DNA from 3 places in the Solibacillus sp. FSL R7-0682 genome. Region 2 is predicted to be linked to each of the others. Evidence: riboswitches for the same ligand, from Rfam matches in the RefSeq annotation. Region 2 holds a riboswitch; each other region holds the start of a gene.

What was found. A riboswitch is a leader RNA that binds a small molecule or an ion and turns the genes downstream of it on or off. The one in region 2 is predicted to bind lysine.
Region 1: another riboswitch for lysine. It lies ahead of MKZ17_RS18620 (amino acid permease); the one in region 2 lies ahead of MKZ17_RS11420 (transporter substrate-binding domain-containing protein).
Region 3: another riboswitch for lysine. It lies ahead of MKZ17_RS05935 (aspartate kinase); the one in region 2 lies ahead of MKZ17_RS11420 (transporter substrate-binding domain-containing protein).

What each region holds. Positions count from the first base shown of each region.
Region 1 covers NZ_JBBOUI010000001.1:3,705,485-3,716,193, reverse strand. The annotation lists gene hutU (urocanate hydratase) at 1-116, shown strand, start outside; gene hutI (imidazolonepropionase) at 162-1,394, shown strand; gene MKZ17_RS18655 (agmatinase family protein) at 1,387-2,379, shown strand; gene MKZ17_RS18650 (hypothetical protein) at 2,482-2,730, shown strand; gene MKZ17_RS18645 (RtcB family protein) at 2,762-3,964, shown strand; gene MKZ17_RS18640 (SDR family oxidoreductase) at 4,077-4,838, opposite strand; gene MKZ17_RS18635 (nitric oxide synthase oxygenase) at 5,039-6,085, shown strand; gene MKZ17_RS18630 (restriction endonuclease) at 6,129-6,683, opposite strand; gene MKZ17_RS18625 (CynX/NimT family MFS transporter) at 6,765-7,964, opposite strand; lysine riboswitch at 8,128-8,306, shown strand; gene MKZ17_RS18620 (amino acid permease) at 8,401-9,858, shown strand; gene MKZ17_RS18615 (RNA 2'-phosphotransferase) at 10,051-10,709, shown strand, end outside.
Region 2 covers NZ_JBBOUI010000001.1:2,235,097-2,245,805, forward strand. The annotation lists gene MKZ17_RS11400 (DUF6501 family protein) at 12-209, opposite strand; gene MKZ17_RS11405 (acyltransferase family protein) at 380-1,348, opposite strand; gene MKZ17_RS11410 (amino acid ABC transporter ATP-binding protein) at 1,626-2,360, opposite strand; gene MKZ17_RS11415 (amino acid ABC transporter permease) at 2,365-3,111, opposite strand; gene MKZ17_RS11420 (transporter substrate-binding domain-containing protein) at 3,318-4,166, opposite strand; lysine riboswitch at 4,283-4,469, opposite strand; gene MKZ17_RS11425 (transglutaminase family protein) at 4,565-5,419, opposite strand; gene MKZ17_RS11430 (alpha-E domain-containing protein) at 5,473-6,420, opposite strand; gene MKZ17_RS11435 (circularly permuted type 2 ATP-grasp protein) at 6,413-7,864, opposite strand; gene MKZ17_RS11440 (SDR family NAD(P)-dependent oxidoreductase) at 8,116-8,880, shown strand; gene odhB (2-oxoglutarate dehydrogenase complex dihydrolipoyllysine-residue succinyltransferase) at 8,933-10,177, opposite strand; gene MKZ17_RS11450 (2-oxoglutarate dehydrogenase E1 component) at 10,261-10,709, opposite strand, start outside.
Region 3 covers NZ_JBBOUI010000001.1:1,161,772-1,172,480, forward strand. The annotation lists gene trxA (thioredoxin) at 1-194, shown strand, start outside; gene uvrC (excinuclease ABC subunit UvrC) at 296-2,086, shown strand; lysine riboswitch at 2,120-2,297, shown strand; gene MKZ17_RS05935 (aspartate kinase) at 2,443-3,672, shown strand; gene MKZ17_RS05940 (YslB family protein) at 3,719-4,138, opposite strand; gene MKZ17_RS05945 (succinate dehydrogenase cytochrome b558 subunit) at 4,411-5,025, shown strand; gene sdhA (succinate dehydrogenase flavoprotein subunit) at 5,119-6,864, shown strand; gene sdhB (succinate dehydrogenase iron-sulfur subunit) at 6,882-7,658, shown strand; gene MKZ17_RS05960 (acyl-CoA thioesterase) at 7,871-8,314, shown strand; gene MKZ17_RS05965 (helix-turn-helix domain-containing protein) at 8,385-8,606, shown strand; gene MKZ17_RS05970 (MarR family winged helix-turn-helix transcriptional regulator) at 8,680-9,123, shown strand; gene racE (glutamate racemase) at 9,140-9,940, shown strand; gene rph (ribonuclease PH) at 10,071-10,709, shown strand, end outside.

The sequences.
Region 1 (10,709 bases), 1.5 Mb from region 2:
GCGTATTAATTTCAGACCCGGGAATGGGTGTTGTACGTCACGCGGATGCAGGTTATGACCTAGCGATTCGTACAGCAAAAGAAAAAGGCATTCAAATGCCGATGCTAAAAGGATGATGAAGATTGGCACTATTAATAAATAATGCAAATGAAGTAATCACGATGCAACTTGATAAAGTAGGTCCTCGTAGACGAGAACAAATGAGTGAACTCGGCCTCTTAAAAGATGTGAGTATTTTAATTGCTGATGGTCGAATTGAAGCGATTGCACCACTGGAGGAAATAAAGCAAACTTTTCCACATTTAATGGAACGTGTGGAAGTGATTGATGCGCAAGGGAAAATTGTCATGCCTGGCTTAGTGGATTGTCATACACATTTAGTGCACGGCGGGACTCGGGAGCATGAGCTTAACATGCGACTTGCTGGTAAATCGTATATGGACATTATGAATGCAGGTGGTGGGATTCATTACACGACGACCAAAACACGTGAGGCGAGCTTCGATACATTGTATGAAAAAACGTATTATCATTTAAATGATTTTCTACGTTACGGCGTCACGACGGTAGAGGCTAAATCGGGGTACGGCTTAGACTGGGCTACAGAACTAAAGCAACTTGAAGTGGCGAAAAAATTACAAGAAACGCATGTCGTGGATATTGTTTCGACCTTTATGGGCGCACATGCTGTTCCGAAAGAAATGAAGGGTGAGGAAGATCGTTTTGTAGACATCATCATCAACGAAATGATACCGAAAGTAGCAGAGCAAGGCTTAGCAGAATTTAATGATGTCTTTTGTGAAAAAGGCGTATTTACTCCGGAACAATCTCGCTTAATATTAGAAGCTGGGAAGGAACACGGACTTACTCCTAAAATTCATGCGGATGAAATTGAACCGTATGAGGGTGCTGAATTAGCAGCTGAAGTAGGGGCCATTTCGGCAGAGCATTTACTTGTTGCGTCCGATGATGGAATTGAGGCGATGGCAAAAGCAGGTACGATTGCCGTTCTATTACCAGGCACAGCCTTTTTCCTTCGTGCACCTTATGCAAGAGGGCGTTTAATGATTGATTGTGGTGTACCTGTAGCGATTTCGACTGATTTCAATCCGGGTTCTTCACCAACAATTAGCTTGCCATTCGTGCAAAATTTAGCATGCATGAATATGGGCATGACTATGGAAGAAGTACTTTGTGCGACGACGATTAATGCGGCGTACGCGATTAATCGCGGAGATGAAGTCGGGACTCTTGAAAAAGGTAAAAAAGCAGACGTATTAATTTTAGATGTTCCAAATTATAAACAATTACAATATTTTTACGGAATGAATCATACTGATACGGTTATTAAAGATGGTAAGGTGGTTGTGAAGGGTGGTAGCCTCGTTGAGTGAGTTTATAGGAGCACCTGCAACGACTTGGAATCGGGTTGAGCATGAGGATATGAAGGTAAAGGACTGGATTGTGCCTAGCTTTGGGAAATTAACAGAAGGGTTCGATATTGTGATAACGGGTATACCGTTATCACGCTCTTCTATTAGTGCATCGGCAGCTTCCGAATATCCTGATTTTTTTCGCAAAAGCTGGCAATTTTTTTCGACCTATTCTATTGATGATAATGTAGATTTTCGTCATTTGCATGTAGCAGATTTAGGCGATGTAAAAATGCATGGGACGAATATTTTACAATGTCATACCAATATTGAACGGGCAATGATGGATATTCAAATCTATTGTCCGAATAGTTTTTATGTACAAATTGGTGGGGATCATTCGATTACAGCACCTATTGTACGGGCAATTACACAACATACGGGCAAGCGCGTGGGCATTGTGCAATTTGATACCCACTTAGATTTACGTGCGACTGAAAGTGATGGTCCAACAAATGGGACACCAATTCGTCAGCTCCTTGATACGGGAGTTGTTCGCGGAGAAGACGTTTACAATATTGGACTTCACGGCTTTTACAATGCACCAAGTTTAATAAAAGCTGCAGATGAATATGGTGTAAACCGAATTACATTAAAGCAATTCAGAAAAAATGGAGCTGAACAGCAAATTGCTGAAGTGATGAACTCACTGAAGGAAAAAGTCGATATCGTCTATGTAACAGTTGATATGGATGTGCTCGATATTACTTATGCACCGGGTGTTCCGGCATCAACTCCAGGTGGGATGCGGAGCGATGAACTATTTGATTTACTTTATGAAGTAGGAAAATATGATTTTGTATATGGAATGGATTTCGTTTGTTTAGATCCACATCGAGATAGTCGGGAGCAACAGACAGTAAAAACTGGGGTATATGCATTTTTAACAGTAATGACTTCGAGATTTGTCCATTTATATTCTGAAAAAAACACTGTTACTATGTAGAGGTAGCAGTGTTTTCCATTTGGAGAAAGACACCCATTGAAACTTTCTGATTTATTGTACGTATAGTAATAATTAGTCGAAATGGAAATGGGAGGTTAAAGAATGCGTATTGCCGCTCAAGCAGTAGTAGGTTCCCTTTTGTTACATATTGTTTATGTTGTTATAGTGCTGGCTATTGGCTACATTCAAACGGTGAATTATCGACCTGAGTTCCTAGAAAATGTTACGGTATTGCAATCAGAAGTGGCATTTAGCTTTAGTGGATCCACCGTCACATTACTCAACTCTTTCATTTTTGTGACGCTAGTATTAGGGGCGATATTATTATTTAGAAAATCGAAAGCAGAGTAGCATAATAACTAGCATAAAAGGAGGAGAAGCGATGATTGAAGTGAAGGGACAATATACAGATGCCATCATTTACACGAATCAACCACAAGAAGTGGCGATTGGACAAATTGATGAGCTTGTTAATCAAGCTTTTATGTCTGGAACGAAGGTACGAATTATGCCAGATTACCATGCAGGTAAGGGGTGTGTCATTGGAACGACGATTGCGCTCAATGACCGAGTTGTCCCGAATTTAGTTGGTGTCGACGTAGGCTGTGGGGTACTTGTTACGGAAATAGGCAAACGGACGATTGATTTTCATCAGCTTGATGAGACGATTCGCCAATATGTTCCTAGTGGTAATGCAATTCATGAAGAAGTAGGAAGCACGCGTCAAACAGAACATTTTAATAATGAGGTATTTGTGGCGCGCGGCTTACAAAATGATTATACGAATCGCTCGCTAGGTACACTTGGCGGAGGTAATCATTTTATTGAGCTTGCGAAGGATGAGGTGGATACGTATTATTTGCTCATTCATACGGGCTCACGCTATGTCGGTGCAAAGGTAGCTAACTGGCATCAAAAGCGTGCATTTGAGTCATTACAACGGGAGGATTTAACAGAGAAAATTCAAACGTTAAAGAAGAAGGGGAAGCAACAGGAAATACAAGCACTGATTCAGCGTTTTAAGCAAGAAAATCCGATTGTACCAAAGGAACTTGCTTATTTAGAAGGTGAATTGTTTTTAGATTATATGGCAGATATGAAATTAGCGCAGCGTTTTGCGCATGAAAACCGAATGAAAATTGCGCAAATTATTTTAGAGCATATGAAATGGGACATTACGGCACAGTTTGATTCCGTGCACAACTATATTGATACGGATGCAATGATTTTACGAAAAGGGGCAGTTCGTGCAGCAAAGGATGAGCAGCTTGTTATACCAATGAATATGCGGGACGGTTCACTTATTTGTATCGGAAAAGGGAACGCAGATTGGAATGAGTCAGCTCCCCACGGTGCGGGACGTATATACTCCCGTTCAGCTGCGATGAAAAACTTATCGATGGATGTTAAACAGACGATGAGTGGTATTTGGACGACTTCAGTATCAGAGGAGACACTGGATGAAGCACCAATGGCTTACAAGCCAATGAAGGAAATTGTCGAGCAAATTGGTGAGACGGTATCGATTCAAAAGTATATATTACCGGTTTATAATTTCAAGGCGAGTGATAAATGGACGAAATAAGTTGCAGGTAGCGAGATGTTGCCTGTTTTTTTGCATATAAAAACCGGAAGTTTGCATCGTTTTTACGATGACAAATTCCCGGTATAAATTGAGTATTATTTAAATCAAAATACTAGTAAGCGCTCCAGCCTGTATCAGCGGCTAATACAACACCATTAATATAAGAAGATTCTTCGCTTGCTAAAAATAGTGCAATGTTTGCAATTTCAATTGGTTCAGCTGCACGAAGCATTGTTTGAACGCCACGTGTTGCTTGTTTTAATCCAAACATATCGAAGTTATCTACAGATTGTGTTAAACCTGTATTTACTTGAGCTGGGGCAATCGCATTACAACGTACGCCAAATTCGCCATAGTGGGATGCAATGTTTTTTGTCATCCCCGTTACAGCGTGTTTTGCGGCAGTATATGTTAAGCCACCACGACCACCTGTAATACCAGCCATCGATGAAAGGTTAATAATTACACCTGATTTTTGTTCCATATATACTGGTAATACTTTACGCGAGCTACGCATTACGCCACCAACGTTAATGTCCATTACACGATTCCAAATTGTATCGTCTACATTGTGTGCAGCTTGCATCATATCTAGTACACCTGCACAGTTTACTAAAATGTCAATGCGTCCGAATGTAGCCATTGTTTCATCAACCATTTTTTGTACATCTTCTTCAACAGCAACATTTACTTTGACACCGTGCGCTTCAAAGCCATTTGCTTTAAATTCTGCAACAGTTGCTTCTAACGCTTCTGCATTGAAGTCTGCTAAAACAACTTTAGCCCCTTCTTCTGTATAACGTGTAGCAATTTGCTTCCCGATACCGTTTGCACCGCCAGTAATTAATGCGATTTTATTATCTAAACGACCCATATAATTAACCTCCCAATTTAAAACATTTTTCACACTTGATTGTAAACCCTTTCACAATGGTTTACAAGTAAACTATCTTGTTATAAAAAGAGTTTGAACACTTTTAGTCATATATCAAAAATACATGTTTTATACATCGACTGTTTCATTGAGTTTCCTATAAAAGCGCTTAAAATGGGGATGTAGGGAGGCAAAATAAAATGAATGAACATGAACTACATGAATTTCTTTCTTTATATAAAAATGAAACAGAGCAGACGGATGCTTGGTATGATAATCGTTTGAAAGAGGCTATGGAGCCACACTTTGAGCTTACAACTGAGGAATTAGTATTTGGTACACGGGTTGCATGGCGTAATAGTAATAAGTGTATTGGTAGGTTATTTTGGAATAGCCTACATGTTTTTGATCGACGTCATTTACAAAGTGAGCAAGAAATTTTTGAAGCATTGCTGGAGCATATTGATTTTGCAACGAATCAGGGGAAAATCCGTCCTACCATTTCCATTTTTGAACAAAATCGTGTACGCATTTGGAACCATCAATTAATTCGTTATGCTGGCTATGAAACGAACGAGGGGATTGTTGGTGATTCGGATTCAATTGCCTTTACGAAAGCGTGTGAAGCGCTTGGCTGGAAGGGTGCGAGAACGAATTTTGATGTGCTACCGCTCGTTATTCAAATCGATCATAATGAACCTAAACTTTTTGAAGTTCCAAAAAAGCACGTTTTAGAAGTAGACATTGAGCATCCAACGTCAGATTTTTCGAGCCTACAAATGAAATGGTATGCGGTGCCGATTATTTCGAGTATGCAAGTTACAATCGGTGGAATTGAATTTCAAGCGGCACCATTTAATGGCTGGTATATGGGGACTGAAATTGGTGCGAGAAACCTGGCCGATGAAGATCGCTATAATTGTTTGCCGAAAGTTGCTGAAATTTTTAAGCTTGATACGGCGACAAATACGACATTATGGAAGGACCGTGCACTTGTTGAGTTAAATGTAGCCGTCCTACATTCCTATAAAAAGAAAGGTGTGAGTATTGTCGATCATCATACAGCAGTACAACAATTTCAGTTGTTTCAAAAACAGGAATCGATGGCAAATCGCCCTGTAACAGGTAACTGGGTGTGGCTTATTCCCCCTCTTTCACCAGCGACGACCTCGATTTATCATACACCGATCGACAATACTATTCGAAAGCCTAATTATTTCTATCAGCAACAGCCTTATACAAAATAACCAAAAGCGCATGGCTCGATTAAACGAGCATGCGCTTTTCACATCATCTCTTATTTAAAATCAGTTCGATTAATTCTTCGCGATCGATTAAATACACATCATTAATGTCTGCTAATTTTTCAGCTTGCCTTGTAAAATGACTGTTTGTTACAACCCAAGCCTCGGTTGCATCGTACATTCTCACAGCGCCGATAATTTCTTGTACGGCTTTGACACCGACAGTGCTTGAATAGCGCTTTGCTTGTACGGCAATGATGTCCTCACCATCTTTTAATATAAGGTCTGCTCCGTAATCGCCACTTGTAGCAGTGTAGCTTACTTTAAAACCACGGCGCTTAAATAGCTCACCTAAAAAGCGTTCAAAATCCTCTCCGCTCATTGCATCCACTTCACGGATACCAGATTTGCGAAGTTTGACGGTTTTGCGTGATTTCAACCATATTTTAAACAATAGCTTTAGTGCGAAATAAAGAATAATACCAATGCCGATACCCTCTAACGTTTCGCTGAAATACCACCCAGCAGCGCCAGCTAATCCGATGAAAAGCAACGTGAAAAACGGTAACTTCTTCTTTTTTCGTCGATGTCGTTTACGCAACTTCTATATACTCCTTTAATACGTTGTTTGAGAAGGTGTCCTCAAACCTTAGTATACCACAAATGAGTACATACGTTTGGTTTATACGTATTGTTTTTTGGCACTAATAAAGGATGCGACAAATAATAGTCCGGATACAATTAAAAATATAGCAATAGGCATCGTCCAGCTATTCGTTACATCGTGTACAAAGCCAAATAAAACAGGTCCAACTGCCGCTATTAAATAGCCGATTGATTGGGCAAAACCAGAAAGGTCTGCCGCTTCAAATGCTGTTTCTGTACGTAATGTGAAAAACATCAGTACAAGTCCAAATGAAGCGCCACCAGCAAAGCCTAAAAAGACCATCCATAAAACTGCTAAGCTCGTCCATTCCATTAAAACCCCTGTAAAGCCAATGAAATAGAAAACTGTAAAGAGGACGACAATCGGACGTTGTGATTGTAGTTTTCCTGCAATTATTGGAATGATAAATGTTAATGGAATTTGTGATAATTGCATAATCGATCCCATCCATCCAGCACGTTGTGCATTCATTCCTTGGCTAATGAAAATATCAGGAAGCCAAGCAGATGAGCAGTAAAAAATAAGTGATTGAAAACCCATCGCAGCAGCAATTGCCCAAGCAAGTGGGGACTTCCACATTTGCTTTTTTGGTGCGTTTGTTTGAGCAAATTTCATTTCCACTTTGGAATCCTTTAAAATTGGAACCCAGATGATAAGTGTTAGCAATCCTAAAATAAGAGAAAATCCAAGTGCAAACTCCCAACCAACAGATGATGCTATCGGATGGCTAAAACCAGCTGCAAGTCCTGCAGAAATATTCATCGAAACGGAATAAATGCCAGTTAATAGACCGATATGTAATGGATATTTCAATTTAAAATAACTAGGGATAAGTACATTTCCAAAAGCAATTGCTACGCCGATAAGGACCGTTCCGATAAGTAAGGTTGATGTAGCTCCTAATGAACGGAATAGGATGCCAATGCATAACAGTACAACCGAGTAAAATAATGTCCACTCCATACCTAATTTTCGAGCAATACGAGCGGCAAACGGAGAAACAATAGCAAATGCAAGCAATGGAATCGTTGTTAAAAAGCCAGCCAATACATTTGAAATGCTAAGATCATCACGGATGAATTCGATAATAGGACCGACAACCGTAAGTGGCGTACGTAGTGTAGTAGCAAATAAGAAAATTGCGATAATAAAGAGTAAAATCGATTGATTTGATGATAATTTTTTGTTTTGGTAAAGTGGTCGTTCAAGGTCCATGGGAGCACTCCTTTTTTTATAATTACAGTTATTCTATCAAAGAAAAATAATTAAATGAATTCTCTAAAAAAACAGAATAATTCAAAGGCGTTGCGGTCAAAAAAATGTTATGTTAGACTTTAAAGCGTTGTTTCAAAATTATATATACATTACCTCATGCTTTTAATGGGGTAGAGGTCGCAAACATTAAGATTAGTATAGCGGAGATTGAGAGAATCGGTGAAGCTTTATGAAAGGAATGGTTGCCGAAGTGTTATTTTTCTCTCAAAGAATAATGCTGGGGCTGTCTCCGAAAGGAACAGAACTGTCACATGTGTAAGCATGTGTTGAGCTATCTTTCAAGTTTGATGAGGTGTTTTATTGGAGCCGTCACATAACTTGTGGCGGCTTTTCGTTATTTAACACCCAACAAACTTTAAAACAAAGGAGAATCTTCATGAGTGAAAATAAAATAGATCAGCATAATACACAAAACGGGCTGAAAAAAGGACTAAAAAGTCGTCATATTACGATGATTTCGTTAGGTGGTACGATCGGTACAGGGTTGTTTTTAGCTTCTGGTGGCGCAATTGCGCAAGCAGGTCCTGGTGGTGCGTTACTAGCCTACGCTTTAATCGGTGTCATGGTGTACTTTTTAATGACATCACTAGGTGAAATGGCAGCGTACATGCCAACATCTGGTTCATTTAGTACGTACGCAACAAAGTTTGTTGACCCAGCGTTAGGCTTTGCGCTTGGCTGGAATTATTGGTACAACTGGGCAATTACAATTGCTGCAGAAATTGCCGCGGTTTCATTAATTATGAAATACTGGTTCCCAGATAGCTCATCGTTAACGTGGACAATTTTATTTATTGTCGTTGTATTAACATTTAACTTATTATCGGTCAAAGCGTTTGGTGAAGGGGAATATTGGTTTGCGATGATTAAAGTCGGAACAGTTATCATCTTCATCATCGTGAGTATTTTAATGATTTTCGGACTTTTAGGCGGCAACGATCCTGTCGGTTTTAAAAACTTCTTTGAAGGGGATGCACCATTTAATGGTGGCTTCCTAGCGATGTTCGGTATTTTCTTAGCAGCAGGCTTTTCATTCCAAGGAACAGAAATGCTCGGGGTGACGGCTGGTGAAACAGATGATCCAGCGAAAAACATTCCAAAGGCGGTACGTTCAGTATTCTGGCGTATTTTACTTTTCTACATTTTTGCAATTGGTGCAATCGGATTATTAATTCCGTACACAGATTCACGTTTATTATCAGAAGATATTGCAACGAGTCCATTTACACTCGTATTTGAAAACTTAGGCATTGCGTTTGCAGCTTCTGTGATGAACGCTATCATTTTAACGGCTATGCTTTCTGCTGGTAACTCAGGTCTTTATGCGGCAAGCCGTATGCTATTCCAACTAGCAGTAGAAGGGAAAGCTCCAAAGTTCTTTACAAAAGTGAGCAAGCGCGGTATCCCGATTTATGCGTTACTTGCAACGTTAGCTGTTGGTTCATTAGCATTTTTAGCATCATTCTTTGGAGATGGTGTTGTATACATTTGGTTATTAAATGCATCAGGTATGTCCGGCTTTATCGCTTGGTTAGGTATTGCGATTAGTCATTATCGCTTCCGCCGTGCGTATGTTGCGCAAGGATATTCATTAAGCGATTTACCATATGTATCAAAGTTTTTCCCATTCGGTCCAGTCTTCGCCTTCGTATTATGTATGATCGTCGTTTTAGGACAAAACTATATGGCGTTTATAGGAGATACAATTGATTGGTATGGCGTAGTAGTATCTTACATCGGCTTACCACTATTTGCTGCTTTATGGATTGGCTATAAAGTAAAACATAAAACGAAAGTTGTTCCATTATCTGAATGTGATCTTTCAAATGATTAATAGAAACGGCTGTGCGGAAAGCTTTTGACTTTTTGTACAGCCGTTTTTAACTTTTATAGAAAATGAAATTATACTTATTTATCGCTTTGAATTAACTTCATTGCACTGAAACCAAGGCATAGATGGTAGTTTAGGAGTATAATAGGGGAGTATTTAATTTGCAACCGAATACATGTGAAGGAAGTGATTATAATGCCTATCTCAACAGGCTTTTATAAAAAAATCTATCAGTGGATGATGAACGAAGAAAAAAATGAGGCTGTATTTCGACCATTTATTTCGAATGGAAATCCATATAAATCGCGTGTTTTTTTAGTTAGCTCTAATGCTTTACCGTTGTTTAAAGTACAGGAAAATAAAGAGCAACTATTTGCAGAAGCGCTTATTGACCGAGCTCTATTCATGCAATTGTATGATGATGAAGTGATGACAGCTTCCCGGGAGTTTAAAGGGTCGTTGCAATTTGAACAGTGGCTATTACAGCATAATGAAGCGCTCATCATGACCTCCTTAAATGCCTATCAGCTAGCTAATGCTGAAGAGGTGAAACGTGTGAAAAAGGAAGATACAGTGAACTTTACACGTGGCCATAAAGTATTTCATGAAGTATTAATGGAGTTTCAGCCAGAAATTATCATACTGCAAGGAAAAGTTGCATTTACACAATTTAAAACGGTCTATGCCGAAAAACTCACTATTTATAATCCTTCAATAACAAAAGTGCCAGTGTTAGAAGAGGAAGGACCATTTGCAGAGCTTCAATATGATAATGGGAAAAAGGCGCATGTCTTTGTGGCACGCAGTATGAGCTACTTTGGAAAAGACGGCACTACATTCGAACGATTGAAGAG
Region 2 (10,709 bases):
TTTTTAGCATTTTATGCGAAATATTCTTTATAATACCCGCCAACATTTCCTGTGTTGTCAATTACAAAGATAAATTCCTCAGTTTCGTTTTTCACTTCGTATTCTTTACCTACTGTTAATACGTTAGACACTAAATATTTTGATGCATTCGTATGTACGCATTTTACTGTGCGAATTGTCGGTGCATCTTTCCATTTTAAATGTAACATTTATTTACCTCACTTTTCAAAACGTCTATAAATTCTCTCTTTTATTTTATACGATTTTTCTTTCAGATGAAAGTCTATTACTGAAAATAAACGCGTTACTATCAATTTGGACGATATAAAAAAACTGTAGACAATTCAATATTCTGTTTGTCTACAGTTCAATATAAAAACTATTTCTTATTTACTGTTATTAATGGGGCTGTTATGCGCCATACCCAATTACGTGATAATACATAAACTATCATAAAAGCGACTCCAAATAATACTACATAATTCCCTGTATCCTCTATCCACTCAAAAATTTGTGTTTCTTTAAAGGCACGAACGATAAACAAATGTAGTAAATAAACACATAATGTTTTACCACCTATTGTCGTATACCACCTATTTCCTTTTGGAACAAGAGTTAAGAATATATAGGTGCTCACCATCATTAATCCATATATAAATAGTCTACTCAAGACGTTTAATTGTAAAATTCCATAGTGAATGTCTTCATATGGAACACGTCCGAAAAACCACTCTTGCCAATGTATATCACCATATAGATATACAATTAATACAACCGCAACTGCTAGTATACTCGCAACACGGACATTCCATTTATTTTTCATCTTCACAAAATTTTCGCGATCTAAGTAGTAACCTAGTAAAAAGAATGGGAAGAAGAAAAATGTTCTTGAGAGGGATAGCCACTCATTTACTTCACTCATATAGCCTGCAAGTAATGATATGGCAACAGATACGAAAACCATCGATCTATGGCTACCAAACGCTAAAAGCATGATTTTCCACATGATCATACTCAATAAAAACCATAATGCATAGCGAGGTTCTAAAAATTCAATTTTTACATTATCACCGAAAATATTTTTATAGTACAGGCTATAGATTAATTGAAAAATGATATAAGGTAATAACAACGTTTTAGCGATTTTTGTTAAATCTGCTATACGTTTAATCCTTCTAGAAAAATGCCCAGCTATTAATATAAATGCTGGCATATGAAATAAATAGATAACTAAATAGAATGTATCTACATATTCGTTTTCCAGTAAATAGCCTGACAATAAATGGCCTAATACTACAAAATATATTAATATTGCTTTTGCGTTATCAAAATATACTGTTCTTTTCATAATGCTTCCTTTCAGTCATACATTGTAACACAAATCAACAATATTCTATTTGCCAATTATCCCCTTTGAGCTGTCTCCCATTGCTCCTATACCTTCTATCATGGTAAACTGCTAACAAGAGGTGGTATTTATGGCATTTGGTAGTATTCCGATGTGGTTTTTTGCAATCGCCATTGCGTTTGCCATAGTCTTTATCATTATTAATGAATGGAATTCAAGAAGATAATGGACATAAAAAAGGAGCTAGTCCAACGTGAGGACAACAGCTCCTTTTTAGCTATTTCAGTGTACGTTTTAAGAAAGCTTGCGTACGCTCGTGTTTCGGATTAACTAAGACGTCATTCGGATGGCCTTCTTCCACAATAACCCCTTTATCCATAAAGACAATGCGGTCCGATACTTCCTTTGCAAACTCCATCTCATGTGTTACGATCAGCATTGTATTCCCTTGATCCGCAAGCTGTCGCATTACCTTTAATACTTCTCCTACCATCTCAGGGTCAAGCGCTGAAGTAGGTTCATCAAATAACATTACATCAGGATCCATTGCAAGTGCTCGAGCGATAGCCACACGCTGCTTTTGACCGCCCGATAGTTGACGAGGCTTTGCATTTTTATAGGCAGACATCCCTACAAGCTCTAAATACTTCATCGCATTCGCTTCGGCCTCTTCCTTTGTACGCTTTAATACCTTTTGCTGTCCAACGATACAGTTTCCGAGAACATTTAAATTATTAAATAAATTGAACGATTGGAATACCATGCCTAAATGCGTACGGTATTTTTCTACATTATGATTGTCCTCTAAAATATTTACATTGTTATAAATTATGCTTCCCGCTGTCGGTGTTTCTAATAAATTTATACAGCGTAGTAACGTAGATTTTCCTGAGCCTGAAGATCCGATGAGCGTTACAACTTCCCCTTTTTTCACTTGGAAATTAACATCACTTAATACTTCATGTGCACCGAATTTTTTGTTTAAATGCTGAATATCAATTACAGTTGTCATGGAATTACTCACCTTCCTTATCTAGCTTATTTCCAGTTATTAATTCGACCTTATATGAATCTGGTCCATCCATTTTTTTCTCGAATAATAATAGGAAACGTGTTACCGTTAACGTCATAATGAAGTATAAGACTGTTGCAATAAAGAATGCTTCAATATATTTATAATTACTTCCGGCAACTGAATTCGCAGTGAAGAATAACTCGACTACAGAAATAACACTTAATACAGATGAGTCTTTAATATTCATGACAAACTGGTTACCTGTCGCTGGTAAAATATTTCGAGCTACTTGGGGTATTACGACATAAATCATCGTTTGTAAGTGGTTCATACCAATTGCTTGTGCTGCCTCAAACTGCCCTTTATCAACAGAAACAATTCCTCCACGAACGTATTCTGCCATATACGCGCCTGTATTTAAACTAATAACGATACTTGCAGCTAAAAAGCGATCAATATCAATTCCTAAGTATACTAAACCATAAAATACAACCATCGCTTGTACCATCATTGGTGTCCCACGGAATATTTCAACATAAACAGTTAAAATAAAGTTTACGATTTTTAATAGAATAGTTTTCGCAGATTTTTTACGCTGCGGAATCGTATGCATAATTCCGATGAAAAAACCAATAAGGGCACCGACAATTGTCCCGATAACCGCTAATAAAAGTGCTGTATAGGCACCGCGTAAAAATACTTCCCAGTTATTTATAAACAAAGTCCAAACTGAATCTAAAAATGCCATTTTGCTCTCCTCCAATATCATTTGCTGTCATAATGCATACATATTGTTTGTAATATGTTTCTACATGGAAAGCAACGATTCTTTAAATCATTTTATTAAGACATCTGCTTCAACATGACTACTATATACAATGTCTTAAGTACTTTCATTTAATTGAAAAGGTTGCCTTCTGGATACTAGCAAGACAACCTTTAAATCCTCAACCATTATTGCGCTGCTGGTTGATTTTCAATTGCATCTTCCATTAATTTTTGACGATCATCTTCTGAAATCTCAGCTAAAACTTTGTTAATTTTTTCTGTTAAATCCGAACCCTTTTTAAGACCTACCGCAACAGCAGTTGTTGATGGATCTGCTTCGAAGTTTGGCTCTGGAATAATGTATTTAATATTGTTCATAGCTAGCTCTGCTGAAATACCTTCTGGACGCTCTGAAACGTAAGCATCAATTGCTCCTGATTGTAATTGAACGCGCATTGCACCAAAGTCTGTTGCTGCAACTTCTTTCTTTACGCCTTCCATTTGATCGATTACATCATAGTGAGTTGTTGCTTGTTGACCAGTTACTTTTGCACCCGCGAAGTCATTGATTGACTTTGCATCTGCGTAAGGCCCATCTGCTTTCACTACGATAACGTAGTCACTTGTATAGTAGTTTTCAGTAAAATCAATCGCTTCTTTTCGATCTGCTGTTGGCGACATACCAGCAATTACTAAGTCAATTGCTCCTGATTGTAATGATGGCACTAAACCATCCCAATCCGTTTTTACAATTTGTAATTCCATATCTAGGCCATCAGCAATACGTTTTGCAATTTCCACATCATAGCCTGCTGCAAATTCTTTCGTACCTTTGATAGCAACTGCTCCATTTGAATCATCATTTTGCGACCAGTTAAACGGTGCATAGCCTGCCTCCATACCAACCTTTAGTACTGATTTTTTGTCTGTAGAATCCGAACCATTTGTTGTGTCACCTGATCCATCCGTTCCACAAGCCGCTAATAAAAGCATCGTCATCATTGCTGTGAAGAATAATAAAAATCTCTTTTTCATTCCAATTCTCTCCTTTAATTTAAATTTTTGGGCTTTATTGTATACAAAAAGCGACCTAAAGAAGAACTTCAGGTCGCATACGATTAAAATTAGCCCAAATCCTCATTCAGTTCCCATTTTGAGATAGCACAACTCAACCATCAGGGAAAGATGATTGAGACAGTTCTGCAATTATTTACTACAGACCCAGCACTGTTACTTAGAGCAATAACAACACTTCGGCGATAGTTCCTTCTCTTTCATTTCTTCGCCAGCTCAATGACTCCATGAAAAACTAATAAATATCGCGCCTCTACCTCACGAAACTGTGAGGTTTTGTTATGAAATTGATACACTTATATTACATTATTAAAACGATTCAGTCAACACGGATTTTTCTGATAGTTAAATATTTTTACCTATTTATGAGCGATTTTTTCAACATTCACCTTTACTTCAAGTGTATGCATACCTCCTTGATAAACACCCTCTATAGGTGAAACGTCTCTATAATCCCGTCCGACACATAAATTAATATGATTTTCTAACACTTCAACATTATTCGTTGGATCTAGCCCAATCCACCCAATTCCTGGTACCATTACCTCTACCCATGCATGCGTCGCCGTCTCTCCGATTAACTCATCTCCCTCCCCGACATATAAATAACCACTAATGTAGCGTGCAGGAATATTTAAATGTCGTAATACAGCAAGCATTATATGCGTATAGTCCTGACATACCCCACGCCTAATTGACCATGCTTCACTTGCCGTAGTGTGAACGGTGGTGGCAGATGGATCATACTTAATGGTATGGAATAAATAGGTCATTAAATCACACGCATATTTTACAGGATTATCTGGAATACCTACAGCAGCTATAATTTCATCAAGCTGCTCTGGTAGAAGTGTTGTAAATCGCGAAACCGTTAAGTACGGTAAATATTGTTCTTTAAATAATTGTGAATGAAAGATATTTTTCATTTCATCGGAATAATTGATTTGATAAATATAGGGTGCTCGTTGAATACTCACATGGGAATAGGAGGTTACCTCCAATTCACGATGTTTTCCTGCAATAAAAAACGTACTAATAGCATTTCGCCAAATATCAAAACTATCTCTAGTGAGGGAATGGGGTTCAATCTTAACGTCATATGAAATCAAGCGCTGGCACTCATTATTTCGTGGTTTTAAACGAATTGTATTTAATGATTGCTCAACATCTGTGTCATATCGAAATAGATTAGTATGTGTAATGCGGTATTTCATTGTCATTTCCCCTTTTTTCGCCTTTATTGATTATTTATTCGATGCGGAGCGATTCATTTCACTAATATCGGTTCTGTTAAATAATATGTTTTTGATAAAATTGGGCCTAGGTGAATACACGCATTGTGAATGGCGATAATCCATTGTTTGCGTTCACTTACTGTCATTTTACTTACATCACTTTTCAATAGTTTCTCCACATCAGTTATTGCTTCAATCAACTTTTGTGCGTATGGGCGGATTTCATAATTTTCTAGCTCTATTATTGTACTTTTTATTTTTGTAATTCCGTACAGTATTGATTTGGAACAATGTACTTCATTTATTAAAAAGTTTAGTACAGCATTCGTTTCTCGTGTTCCAGAACGCCGTATATATTCTGCGAAAGTATTTGTAAACTGGAGTGCGGTAGTAATAGGGAAATCTTTCTTTAAATTCAATTCATCTTCCATTAAGTTCAAAAGAATGAGTGCAGTTTTTTCCGAACGTTCTAGCCATTTTCCAATTTTGATAAAATGATAACAGTCATCTCTTGTCATAACAGAATCAATAATTCCTGTTGATGTTAAAGAATATTTACGAATATTTGCTAAATATTCATTTGCCTCTAGTACATCAAATGGTTTGTCTAAGGAGGTTTCTTTGTTCAATAAGTATAAGCTATTCCATTCTTCAAATAGTTCGTTCGGAATACAATCACGTGAATTTTTTGCATTATTTCGGAGTTTATTAATTAATGAATCTAGTGCATTTAAATTATGCTCATCTTTACATAAATAATAGAGCATTTGTGAAATATCACAGCTTCCATAACGTGCTGAAAAATCATCATAGTATCCACAAATACTTAGTACAGTATTCCATTGATGCTTATATTGCTTATCTGTTCTTCCTAATTCCAGCATATGTTCTAGTTGATAATTTAAAATATGTGCATTTGTACAAGTACGCTCACTGTAGCGACCAATCCAATAAAGTGCATCTGCTACTCGACTAAGCATGTGGGTCTTCCTCCTTTAACACCCAAGTATCTTTACCACCACCCCCTTGTGATGAATTCACAACGAGGGAGCCCTCCTGTAATGCCACTCTTGAAAGTCCTCCTGGAACAATATGTGTTGTTCTACCTTGTATCACAAAAATACGTAAATCAATGTGACACGGATAAAATTTACCTTGCTGAAATGCAGGTGCACGGGAAAGCTTAATTGTTGGCTGCGCAATGTATGAATGAGGAGCGGCAAGTATTTTTTCACGGAATTTTTGACGTAATTCCTCACTTGCATGCGGACCAATTAACATGTCGTATCCACCAGATTCTCCTACATTTTTTACTACTAATGTTTCTAAATTTTTCAAAACATAGTCTAAATCATCAGCATTTGTTAACAAGTAGGTTTTTACATTTCCAATTATAGGCTCTTCATTTAAGTAATAGCGTATCATGTCAGGTACGTATACATACATTGCTTTATCGTCCGCTACCCCATTCCCTACTGCATTTAAAATCGATACATTTCCCTTCTTATATGCCTGTAAAACTCCTGCTACACCAAGAAGTGAGTCTTCACGAAATACAGTAGGGTCAAGAAAATCATCGTCTATTCTACGATAAATAATATCAACACGTTTTAGTCCACGAATCGTCTTTACGTAAACTTTATCGTCCTTTACGAGTAAATCTCTTCCTTCAACAAGGCGAATATTCATCTCTTTTGCTAAAAAAACATGATCGTAATACGCAGAATTGTATACTCCAGCAGAAAGCAACACCGCAGTCGGCTGTTCATAATGTGGGAGATTAGGGGGGCGATGAGCTAGTAGTGCTTCTTGAAGTTTCCCCATTTGATCTTCAAGTGTTTCAATTGCATAGTTTTTAAAAAACTCAGGATATATTTTTCGCATTACATAACGATTTTGAAATACATAGCTTAAACCTGATGGGTTGCGTAAATTATCTTCTAAAACACGATATGTACCATGTTCGTCACGAATTAAATCGATTCCGGCCATAAACACATGATTTTGTAAAGCAATATTTGCGCCGATGACTTGTCGGGAATAATAAGGATTTTCATCAACTAATGTTGCTGGTATTACACCTTCATGGATTATTCGACGTTCATTATAAACATCGTGTAAAAACATATTTAATGCTTTAATGCGTTGTTTCATTCCTTGTTCAATTACAAGCCACTGATCATGTGGAATAATAATCGGAATGAAGTCAAATGGCATCGTACGCTCCGTCCCCCCTTCAGCACCATATACCGTAAACGTTATACCTTGCCGTAAAAAACTGGATTGTGCAGCATTGTGTTTCGTCAATAGCTGTTCATTTGTTAAGGCGAGTAGTTGTTCATAAAAAGGTGCATAATGGCGCTTAGGTACATTATTTTCAATCATCTCATCAAAAAAATTAGTTGAATCATATGTCTTGAACATAATCCAATTCCTCCTTAATCATCATCTAAATAATCTATTCGACAACTATTGTAAAATACCTTATTAATTTCTTAATATTTACAATTTCCTTTTAATTACTACTCAAAATTAAAATGCATTTAAAAGAAAAAGTTGCTACAAATAGTTTATGTTAAACATCCCCTAACTATATTTCTCGTAAATGTATTTATTTGCCGTTTTATTTGCCGTTTTCTATAATATTAGTATTACTAGGTGAAAGGGTGAAAAATGTGGAAAGTCAAGTCGTTTTAATTACTGGCGGTGCAGGGGGAATTGGAAAAGCTACGGCGCAATTGTTTTTAGAACATGGGGCTACGATTGTATTAGTCGATTTGAAAACAGAAGCATTAGAAGAAGCACTACAATCCATACAAGTAGCAAAAGGATACGTACACACAATTACAGCCGATGTAACGAATGAACAAGACGTGAGAAGATATGTAAACGAAACCGTTGAGAAATTTGGCAAAATTGATGTATTTTTTAACAACGCTGGCATTAGTGGACCTTTTAAAATGATAAAAGATTTGGAGCTTGAGCAATTTAATCTTCTGATGAATATTAATGTAACAGGTGTTTTCCTAGGGCTCAAGTATGTCATTCAACAAATGGAAAAGCAAGGATATGGCACAATTGTTAATACAGCTTCCAATGCTGCATACATTGGTTCGGCGGGAATGGCTGGCTATATTGCATCTAAACATGCAGTGGCAGGTTTAACGAAAACCGCCGCTTTAGAAGCTGCTGCATACGGTATTCGTGTAAATGCAGTGGCACCCGCAGCAATAGATACGCAAATGCTTACGACAATCCAATCAAACATTTCACCAGAAACCCCAGATTCAGCCGGCGAAGCGATTAAACAAGGAATACCGCTTGGTCGTTTTGGTACTCCACAAGAAGTAGCACAAATCGTCTATTTTCTAGCATCTAATAACGCTTCCTTCGTCACAGGTTCCCTTTACAATGTCGATGGTGGTATGCAAGCAAATTAATTCAAACGAAAAAAGCGCCGACATCTCTCGATGCCGACGCTTATTGTTCAAATTAAGAGTTTAATAGTAAATCTTCTGGGTTTTCGATCATTTCTTTAACTGTTTTTAAGAAGCCTACAGAATCTTTACCATCAATAATACGGTGGTCATAAGATAATGCCACATACATCATTGGGCGGATTTGTACTTCACCGTTAACAGCGATTGGACGGTTAACGATTGAGTGCATTCCTAAAATACCCGCTTGAGTACCGTTCATGATAGGCGTTGACATTAATGAACCGAATACACCACCGTTTGTGATTGTGAATGATCCACCAGCCATGTCGTTTAAGCCTAATTTTTTGTCACGAGCTTTACCTGCTAATTCAGCAATGTTTTTCTCGATTTCAGCGAAGTTTTTAGCGTTTGCATCACGAACTACTGGTACTACTAATCCTTCTTCAGTAGATACCGCGATACCAATATCAAAGAAGTTATTTAAGTGAATTTCGTCACCGTTAATTTGAGCGTTAACGTATGGATATTTTTTAAGTGCAGCAACTACTGCTTTTGTGAAGAATGACATGAAGCCTAATTTGATGTCATTCGCTTTTACGAACTCGTCTTGTTTACGTTTACGTAATGCCATGATGTTTGTCATGTCGATTTCGTTGAATGTAGTTAACATCGCAGTTGATTGTTTAACTTCTAATAAACGTTTTGCAATCGTTTGACGACGACGTGACATTTTTTCTACAGTTACACGATCAGAGTCACCCGCTGGTGTGAAAATCATTGGACCGTTTGCAACTGGTGCTGCTGCCGGCGCCGCAACTGGTGCTGTACCATGTGCTGCTACGTCTTGTACGCGTACACGACCTTGTGGATCTACTGGAGAAATCGCTGCTAAGTCGATACCTTTTTCACGTGCTAATTTACGAGCTGCTGGAGAAGCGATTACACGCTCACCAGAAGTTTCTTCTACTGCTACAGGAGCAGGAGCCGCTTTTGGTGCTTCTTGAGCTGGTGCTGCTGGAGCTTCCTCTTTAGCTGGTGCAGCCGGTGCTGGTGCAGCGCCTTCGCCTGCTTCTACAACTGCGATTACTTGACCTACTAGTACAGTATCGCCTTCTTCAGCTAAAATTTGAGTTAATACGCCTGCTTCTTCAGAGATGATTTCAGCGTTTACTTTATCTGTTTCTAATTCTACGATGAATTCGCCTTTTTCTACGCGATCTCCAACTTTTTTAACCCACTGGGCAATTGTACCTTCAGTAATCGATTCTGCTAATTCAGGGACTTTAATTTCAGCCACGTTAATATCCTCCTTTAATTACGCTATACAAGCTGTATAGCTGGGCTACTTATATAAGTAGCCCATTTCATTCAAGTTCAATCTTACTTTTCTAATGCTTCATTAACAAGTTTTGCTTGTGCTGCTTTATGTGAATCGCCGTCGCCTTCAGAAGTTGAGCTCATTGCAGGACGTCCTACATAGCGAACTTTTTTGCCTTCAGCGATATCATATAATGTTTCAAGAACATATGTCCATGACCCTTGGTTTTTCGGCTCTTCTTGAACCCAAACGATTTCTTTTACATTCGGGAATCGAGCGATAATGTCCTTCACTTGTTGTGTTGGGAATGGATAAATTTGCTCAACACGTACGATGTGTAAGTGATCGAAGCCTTCGCCATCTTTAACACGCTCTGCAAGGTCAATCATTACCTTACCAGAACCTAATACTACTTTTTCTACTGCTTTTACATTTTTACCTAAGCCTTCTTGCTCGATTACTTCTTGGAAGCGACCTGTTGCAAGTTGGTTCGCATCAGCTGCTGCTAATG
Region 3 (10,709 bases), 1.1 Mb from region 2:
AGTTAGATGCAGAAATCGGTAACGACGTTAAAATCGTAAAGGTTGATGTAGATAACAACCAAGCAACTGCTGCAGAATATCAAATTATGTCTATCCCATCATTATTATTATTCGTAGATGGTGAGTTAAAAGCAAAAACTGCTGGCTTCATGCCAAAAGAAGCGTTAATCGATTTCATTAACGACAACAAATAATTTTTAAGAACGGAAGCCGTATATCTAATAAGATGTACGGCTTTTTTCTATGCTTAAAATAAGATAAACTAAAATGGAATGTCAGAATAAAAGGTGATTTAATGAATGCAATCATTAAGGCGAAATTAGAAATACTGCCAAATGAGCCTGGCTGTTATATTATGAAGGATCGCCAAGGGACAATTATTTACGTTGGCAAGGCCAAAATATTGAAAAACCGTGTGCGCTCTTATTTTACAGGCAGTCATGATGGGAAAACAGCTCGTTTAGTCAGTGAAATTGAAGACTTTGAATACATCATCACTTCAAGTAATATTGAAGCACTTATTTTAGAATTGAACTTAATTAAGCTACATGATCCAAAATATAATATTAAACTAACAGATGATAAAACTTATCCGTACATTAAAATTACGAATGAACGTTACCCTCGTATTATTACAACGAGAAAAGTAAAAAAGGATAAGGCGAAATATTTTGGTCCGTATCCAAATGCTTATGCAGCCAATGAAACACGAAAGCTATTGGACCGTCTTTATCCTTTACGGAAATGTGTTCAATTACCTCAACAAGTTTGCCTTTACTATCATTTAGGGCAATGCTTAGCACCATGCGTGAAGGACATTGAACAGAAAGTCTATGATGAGATGATTGAAAGTATTTCAAAGTTTTTAAACGGTGGCGTAGATGAAATAAAACAGGATTTAGAGCAAAAAATGTTAGATGCCGCAGAAAAATTAGAATTTGAACGAGCGAAGGAGTTTCGTGATTTAATCACACATATAGACAGCATTATGCAAAAGCAAAAAATAGTAACTGATGATTTAAGCAATCGAGATGTTTTTGGTTTTGCAGTTGAAAAAGGGTGGATGTGTGTACAAGTCTTCTTTGTTCGACAAGGAAAGCTCATCGAACGAGATGTTTCGATATTCCCGATTTATAACGAACCAGAGGAAGAGTTTTTAACATTTGTCGGTCGTTTTTACGATGAACCGAATCATATTTTGCCGAAAGAAATTTTTATTCCTTCGAATGTGGATGAATCTTTATTAGAAAAACTACTGAACTGTAAAGTAATCATCCCAAAAAGGGGACAGAAAAAAGAGCTTGTCGATTTAGCAACGAAAAATGCGTCGATTGCTGTTAGTGAAAAGTTCCAATTAATTGAGCGACAGGAAGAACGAACAATTGGAGCTTGCGAAGCACTAGGAGAAGCGATGAATATTTCAATCCCGTTACGCATTGAGGCATTTGATAATAGTCATATGCACGGGACAGACCCGGTTTCTGCGATGGTCGTTTTTATTGATGGGAAGCCTGCGAAAAAGGAATACCGAAAATATAAAACGAAGCAAGCAGCAAAACACGATGATTACGGTGCAATGCAAGAAGTGATACGTCGTCGGTATACGCGTGTGCTACGTGAAAATTTACCTTTGCCTGATTTAATTATTATTGATGGAGGGAAAGGACAAATGGAAGTGGCTCGAGAAGTGATTGAAGATGAGCTTGGATTAATGATTCCAATTGCGGGTTTAGCAAAGGATGATAAGCACAATACTTCACAATTATTATTCGGTGACCCAATTGAACCAATTCCACTAAAACGTACGAGTGATGGCTTTTATTTGTTGCAGCGTATTCAAGATGAGGTGCACCGCTTTGCCATTACATTTTTACGCCAACAACGACAAGCCAATGCCATCGTATCCGTACTTGATCAAATTGAAGGCGTCGGACCTAAGAGAAAGCAGCAGCTGATGAAGCACTTTGGATCTGTGAAAAAAATTCGTGAGGCTTCTGTTGAACAATTAGTGGAGTCGGGAGCGCCAAATAAGCTCGCCCAGGCAATATATAGTCATTTTCATGATGTATCATTGAATAATGACTAATGCTATGATAAAATAATTATTAATTCTATATTTTCTAACGATAGAGGTGCAGTATTCAAAAGTACATTGCTCGAGGAAGAACAAATCCATTGACAGCAATCGAAAGGGGATCCTGCCGAAGTGAAAAACGTATTGTTCACGTATTTTGCTGGTTTTACATTTAAGAGATGTAAGACTGTCAGAGCGTATGTTCTGGAGAGCTATCCCGAAAACATTTAACGTATGTTTATTATTTGTATTGACGGCGACTTTCCATGAACGTGGAAGGTCGTTTTTTTGTTTTAAAAAGACACTTCACGTTGCATATAAGAAAAATAGAAATGAACTTATGTCTCGTAACTAAAGGAGTGTATGTGATGCAAACTATTGTTGCAAAATTTGGTGGGCCAGCAATTGCTACCCCAGAAAAAATTCAACAAGTCGCAAAAAAAGTCATAAATGAGCAAGCAAAAGGCATAAACTTAGTAGTTGTCGTTTCTTCGATGGCGTCTGTTCGTAGAGAATTACGTCAATTCGCTCAAGAAATTACAGATCAACCTTCAAAGCGTGAAATGGATGTGTTAGTTGCCACTGGGGCTCAAATGACGAGTTCCCTACTAGCGATGGCAATTCAGGAGCAAGGTGGTAAAGCTGTATCTTTAACAGGATGGCAAGCAGGAATTTATACAAATTCGACACATCAAAATGCGCGTGTGGATACTGTAGACACAGCAAGATTAAAAAAACATCTCGCGTTAGGAGAAATTGTTGTTGTAGCAGGTTTCCAAGGAATTACTGAAGATGAATGTATCTCAACATTGGGCAAGGGTGGTTCGGAAACATCCGCAGTAGTTATAGGTGTTGCAATTGGTGCAGAGCGAATCGATATATATTCAAACGTCGATGGGATATACACAGCAGATCCGATGATTGTTCAACAGGCAAGCAAATTAAAAGAGCTCTCGTATGATGAAATGCTTGAATTAGCAAACTTAGGTGCACATATTCTACATCCACGAGCAGTGGAATTAGCAAAAAAATACTTTATGCCAATTGTCGTTCGATCAAATCAATCGGATGTAGAAGGTACATTGATTAAAGGGGATATAGAGATGGAAAAAAATTTAATCGTACGTGGCGTTGCGTACGAATCGGATATTATACGTTTAACAATTGGATATGACTCGTATGAAACCGCATCATTATCAGAAGTATTTAGTATTTTAGCTGAGCATGATATCAATGTCGATATCATCGTTCAAGCAGTGATCGATAATGTAAAACCGACCATTTCATTTACAATTTCTAAAGATGAGTTTGCGGAAAGCTTAAGAGTGTTAGAATCAAGTAAGCTATCATTAGGATTTAGCTTTGCTGATTTTGAAGTAGGGCTTGCAAAAGTGTCGATCGTTGGTTCTGGTATGGCGTCAAATCCTGGTGTTGCAGCGCGAATGTTTGCACGCCTCGGTAAGGAGCATATTCCTGTAAAGATGGTAAGTACTTCTGAAATTAAAGTTTCTGTCGTCGTGCCACAAGACGAAATGATACGTGCAGCAAATGTACTGCATGATGAGTTTAATTTAGCAGTGAAAGTTATGAATCAATAATCGAAAAAGGACCTATAAGCATAAGCTTACAGGTCTTTTTTTATCGTTAAATTTTCTCTTTTGAGTCCCATTTTACAGTAAATTTAATCGTATTCTTCTTAACATGCTTTTCTTCATAGCATTCTGTTAAATAGCCGAGTTGTTTTTGCTTTTGTTCTGCTAAAAATCCTGCCTCTAATCGGAAACAACGATGCTCAACATTTAGCGAGGATTCTTCATCAACAGTGGTCAGTATGTAATGCGCCTCATCCTTCGTCTCTTTTTCGAGGATTAATTGCCCCCAACCAGCCTCTTCGAAAAATGAAGCTGCTTCATCCATTGAATATAACGGGAATTTACGTGCTAATTCTTTACCTGCCCAATATAAAACATCTTCTTCATGCTTGCCGAGAATCGAATGAAGAAGATGATCACGGATAATTTCATATCCAAAACTTGGAATCGTTTTCATTTTAAGTCCTTCCATAGTAAAATACCTCTTTCATAAATTTTCTTATAATATAGATTCATTGTAAAAGAATCGAGATATAAGTAGAAAAAAACAAACTCAAAACAGTAAAAACCCGTTTTTAAAATGATTATAAAATATACGGAGTTGCCTTGACGCTAGTAACTGTTGAGAGTACAATGGACATGTCATAATATTGTACCATGATGAAATGTGCAGTCAATAAAACATCTTCTACAAAATAGTGACGATGTGATTGCAAATTTCAAGTACTAAGGGGGGTAACAGTTTTGTCGAAAGATCGTGAATTTTTATGGCGCCGCTTACACTCGTTACTAGGTGTAATCCCAGTCGGGTTATTCTTGGCGTTCCACTTATCTTTGAACTTCACTGCTGTTGGTGGTGAAGAGGTTTACAATAATGCAACAGGTGTTATGGAATTAGTTCCTCACTCATTATTGTTAGCTATGGAATGGATTATTATTTATATTCCACTTATGTTCCACGCATTTTATGGAGTGTACATTGCATTTACTGCTACACACAACACGAAACGCTTCAGCACATTCCGTAACTGGATGTTCGCATTACAACGTTTTACAGGTATTTTCCTAGTAATCTTCGTTGCTTGGCACATTTTCCAAACACGTATCCAAAAAGCTTTAGGTGCAGAAGTTAATTTCGAAATGATGGCTGAAATCGTTGATAACCCAGCGATGTTAGTATTCTATATCGTTGGTATCTTATCTGCAACATTCCACTTAGCAAACGGCTTATGGTCATTCTGCGTAAGTTGGGGTATTACTCAATCAAAAAAATCTCAGCATATCTTTACTTATATTTCAATGATCGTATTTGCAATCTTAAGTATTGTTGGTGTTGCAGCAATTCTTTCATTCGTATAATTGACCTTACTTAATCACTATACATAGTGAGGAAAATGTTTTGAATGAATTGTGAGTAAAAGTAATTAGTTAAATGAGGAGTGAGAAATAATCATGGCAAAAAGTAAAGTTATCGTCGTTGGTGGCGGTCTTGCTGGCTTAATGGCTACGATTAAAGCAGCTGAAGTTGGTACTGCAGTTGAATTATTCTCGTTAGTTCCTGTAAAACGTTCACACTCTGTATGTGCACAAGGCGGAATTAATGGAGCAGTAAATACAAAAGGTGAAGGGGATTCTCCATGGATCCACTTTGACGATACAGTATACGGTGGGGACTTCTTAGCGAACCAACCACCAGTAAAGGGTATGTGTGATGCAGCCCCTGGCATTATCCACTTAATGGACCGTATGGGTGTAATGTTCAACCGTACGCCAGAAGGTTTACTTGACTTCCGTCGTTTCGGTGGTACGTTAATGCACCGTACAGCATTCTCTGGTGCAACGACTGGTCAACAATTACTATACGCACTAGATGAGCAAGTTCGTGCACACGAAGTAGCTGGTTTAGTAACAAAATATGAGCACTGGGAATTCCTTGGTGCGGTAATTGACGATGAAGGCGTTTGCCGTGGTATCGTTGCACAAGATTTAAAAACTGAAGAAATTAAATCATTCCGTTCTGACGCTGTAATTATGGCAACAGGTGGTCCTGGTATTATCTTCGGTAAAACAACAAACTCTGTAATCAACACTGGTTCTGCAGCATCGATCGTTTATCAACAAGGTGCATCATACTCAAACGGTGAAATGATTCAAATTCACCCAACAGCGATTCCTGGTGACGACAAAAACCGTCTAATGTCAGAATCTGCACGTGGTGAAGGTGGTCGTATTTGGACTTACAAAGACGGTAAGCCTTGGTACTTCTTAGAAGAAAAATACCCAGCTTATGGTAACTTAGTACCACGTGATATCGCAACACGTGAAATCTTCGACGTATGTGTAAACCAAAAACTTGGTATCAACGGCGAAAACATGGTGTACCTAGATCTTTCACACAAAGATCCACACGAATTAGATATCAAATTAGGTGGTATCATCGAAATCTACGAAAAATTCGTAGGGGATGACCCACGTAAATTACCTATGAAAATCTTCCCAGCAGTTCACTATTCAATGGGTGGATTATGGGTTGACTATGACCAAATGACTGAAATCCCTGGTTTATTCGCTGCTGGAGAATGTGACTTCTCACAACACGGTGCTAACCGTTTAGGTGCGAACTCATTATTATCAGCGATTTACGGTGGTATGGTTGCAGGTCCAAATGCTGTTAAGTACATTAATGGCCTTAAAAAGCATGCTGAAGATTTACCAGAAGAAATCTTCACTCGTCGCGTACAAGAAGAAACAGAAAAATGGGAAGCTATCCTTAACATGGATGGTACAGAAAACGCTTACTTACTTCACAAAGAACTTGGTGAGTGGATGACTGACAACATGACTGTAGTACGTGTAAACTCTAAATTAGAAGAAACATATGCAAAATTAACTGAGTTACAGGAGCGTTGGGAAAACATCAACATCAATGACACACAAAAATGGTCAAACCAAGGTGCTCACTTCACTCGTCAGTTAAAAAATATGTTATACCTTGCTAAAGTTATGACGAAGGGTGCATTATTACGTAACGAATCTCGTGGTGCTCACTACAAACCAGAATTCCCAGAACGTGATGATGAGAACTTCTTAAAAACAACTATGGCGAAGTTCGATCCAGCAACGGGCGAACCAATTATCACTTATCAAGAAGTAGACGTTTCGTTAATTCCACCACGTAAACGCGACTACTCAGCGTAAGAAGGGGGAACTAAATAATGGAAACAGTAAATACTGGTAGAACAGTTCAGTTAGAAATCCTTCGACAAGATACAGAGAACGGAGCTACTCGTGTTGAGAAGTTCGAAGTTCCTTACCGTCCTGGTATGAACGTTATCTCTGCATTAATGTATATTCAAAAATATCCGGTAACTGCAGATGGTAAAACGACAACTCCTGTTACTTGGGATATGAACTGTTTAGAAGAAGTATGTGGTGCATGTTCAATGGTAATCAATGGCCGCCCACAACAATCTTGTTCTGCATTAGTTGATAAATTAACTCAACCAATCCGTCTAGAGCCAATGAAAACTTTCCCAGTTGTACGTGACTTACAGGTTGACCGCAGCCGTATGTTCAACGCACTTAAGAAAGTTAAAGCATGGGTTCCAATCGATGGTACGTATGATTTAGGTGAAGGTCCACGTATGCCTGAGCGCAAACGTCAATGGGCTTATGAATTATCTAAATGTATGACTTGTGGTGTATGTATGGAAGCATGTCCAAACGTGTCTGAAAAAGCTTCATTCATCGGTCCAGCTCCATTATCACAAGTTCGTTTATTCAACACTCACCCAACAGGTGCAATGAATAAAGACGAGCGTTTAGAAGCAATCATGGGGGACGGCGGTCTTGCTAACTGTGGTAACTCACAAAACTGTGTAGCTGCTTGTCCAAAAGGTATTCCTTTAACAACATCTATCGCTTCACTTAACCGTGCAGCAACAGTTCAAATGTTCAAGAACTTCTTCGGTTCTGATCACATGGTTGACTAATTAATAGATAAAAGGCTCTCACTTTAAGTGAGGGTCTTTTTTGTGCTCAATTAAATTAGCTGATCATTCACGTATGTAAAAGAAAATAGTTGTTAAAGTATAGGTCGACGTATATGGAATAAAATGTATTATCTTAATAAAGAATTCATGCTATAATGAACGAGTATTCATTATCGGGGGATGATGAGATTTCAATCAAAGGGGGATTTATAATGAGAGCAACATATATTCAAGATGTGACAGAATGGATGGCAGGATTTAGCTTTTCGACAAAGGTTCAAGTACGTTTTTCAGAAACAGACATGTATGGACATGTTAATAATACAAAGGTATTCGCCTACTTTGAGTACGCGCGAATTGAATATTTTAAAGCATTAGGCTTTGATTTTGCATCTCAATCAGGAGAAAAAAATATGCTTGTAGTAGCGGATATTCAATGTGATTACTTAAAGGAAGTATTTTTTGATGAAATGCTGACGATTTATGTAAAAACAGCCTCATTAGGAACGTCTTCTATGGATCTGCATTATTTGGTGAAAAATGAAAAAGAGGAAGTATGCTACACTGGACGTGGTACTTTAGTTCAATTGAACTATGAGACAGGAAAAGGTGTCCCACTTTTAGAAGAACAAAAAAAATTATTGCTTGGGAAATAGTTAAATGCCCTCACCAGCTTTGTATTACGAACATACTGTACAAAGAAGAGGATAGGAGGGTGTTGCAAAAATGAATCGACCGCAGCATCGTTCGCTGTTAACAAAAAGAGAACGAGAAATTTTTGAACTTTTAATTGAAGACTATTCAACTCGAGAAATATCGAAAAAACTTGGAATTAGCGAGAAAACCGTACGTAATCATATTTCTAATACGATTCAAAAGTTAGGCGTTTCAAGTCGAACGCAGGCACTTATTGAATTATTACGACTACAAGAATTGTCAATAAACTGAATGCATACTTGCTATTTTACGCAAAAAACATCAAAATAGAACTATGAAACGTTTCGAGGAGTGAATGGAGTAGATGAAAGATCAAAGCAAACATAGCTCTGAGTCTGTAGCAATCTTAGAAAAAGAGTTAAGATATATTTCACACTTAATTAAGCAAAAGGGTCGCGAAATTTTAAGTAATTATACTATTACACCTCCGCAGTTTGTAGCACTTCAGTGGTTACACGAATCAGGAGATATGACAATTGGTGATTTATCCACGAAAATGTATTTAGCATTCAGTACGACAACTGATTTAGTTGATCGTATGGAAAAGAATGAGTTGGTACAACGTGTTCGGGATGAAAATGACCGACGTGTTGTACGAATTCATCTTTTACCTGAAGGCGAGCGTATAATTCAAGAGGTAATCATAAAGCGTCGGGAATACTTACGCGATATTACGGAAGAATTTGACGTAGAAGAGTTCGAACAATTATCGAAGAACTTACAAAAACTACATTTATTAATGAAATAGGATAGAGGCGGTACTAGTGAATGCCCCAATTGGTGTAATCGATTCTGGAGTTGGCGGGTTAACAGTTGCAAAAGCCATTATGGAGCTTTTGCCGAACGAAACTATATATTATATTGGTGATACAGCGCGTTGTCCTTATGGGCCACGTTCTAAACAGGAAGTAAGAAATTTTACTTGGCAAATGGCAAAGTCACTGGAAAAAATGAATATTAAAATGCTTGTGATTGCTTGTAATACGGCAACTGCGGTAGCATTAGAAAGCTTACAAAAACATATGCCCTTCCCGGTGTTGGGTGTTATTAATGCTGGTGCAAGGGCAGCCATTAAAAAGACAAAACGAAATGAAGTTGTTGTTCTAGCTACAGAAGGGACGATTAAAAGTGGTGCTTACGAGCAAGCGTTATTATCGCTTACTACGAAAACCCATGTCATCCCACTTGCTTGTCCTACATTCGTGCCGCTTGTAGAAAGTGGAGAATACGAAGGGCAGTTTTCATACGACTTAGTAGCGAAAGGGTTAAAGCCTTTAGAGGATGAGCGTTTTGATACAGTCATTTTAGGCTGTACGCATTATCCAATTTTACAAAAGCAAATTGAGGCTGCAGTGGGACCAAATGTAAATGTTTTATCATCTGCAGAGGAAACAGCAAAAGATGTTGAAGCGATTTTACGTTATAATGGTAAATTGCGTACGGAACAAGAGCCACCAAAGCACGTGTTTTATGCTTCAGGCTCTGTTCCGATTTTTCGTTCCATTGCGGAGCGTTGGTTAGATCGTGGCGAATTAGACATTCGTCGAATTTCATTTCCTAAATAACGAAATAGCATATGACTCAAATAGATGTGTAGTCTATTTGAGTCTTTTCTTTGTTAGTCGTGTATTTGCACTTTAGACGTGAAAAAAAGTATGTTAAGATAAGTGCGCGAACAAATTGAGGAGGTCACCTATGACTAGACATGACTTACGAGCTGTGAATGAATTACGTCCAGTTCAAATTGAAAATAATTATTTAATGCATCCCGAAGGTTCTGTATTAATTACAGTTGGTAATACAAAAGTAATTTGCACAGCAACGATTGAAGATAGAGTACCGGGCTTTTTACGTGGACAAGGAAAGGGCTGGATAACAGCGGAGTATTCGATGCTTCCACGTGCCACAGAGCAACGCACACGCCGTGAATCATCTGCGGGGAAGGTGACAGGGCGCACAATGGAAATACAACGCCTAATTGGACGAGCATTGCGTGCAGTTGTGGATTTAGAAGCACTTGGTGAAAAAACAGTATGGATTGACTGTGATGTCATCCAAGCTGACGGTGGCACACGTACAGCGTCCATTACAGGGGCGTTTGTTGCGATGACTCAAGCTATTGCAAAACTTGCAGAAGACAAGTCATTTGAGAAATTCCCCGTAACAGATTATTTAGCGGCAACAAGTGTAGGAAAGCTAGCTGAAATTGGTGCAGTATTAGACTTAAATTATATTGAAGACTCTGCAGCAGAAGTCGATATGAATGTGATCATGACTGGTTCAGGACAATTTGTTGAGTTACAAGGAACAGGTGAAGAGGCTACTTTCTCTCGT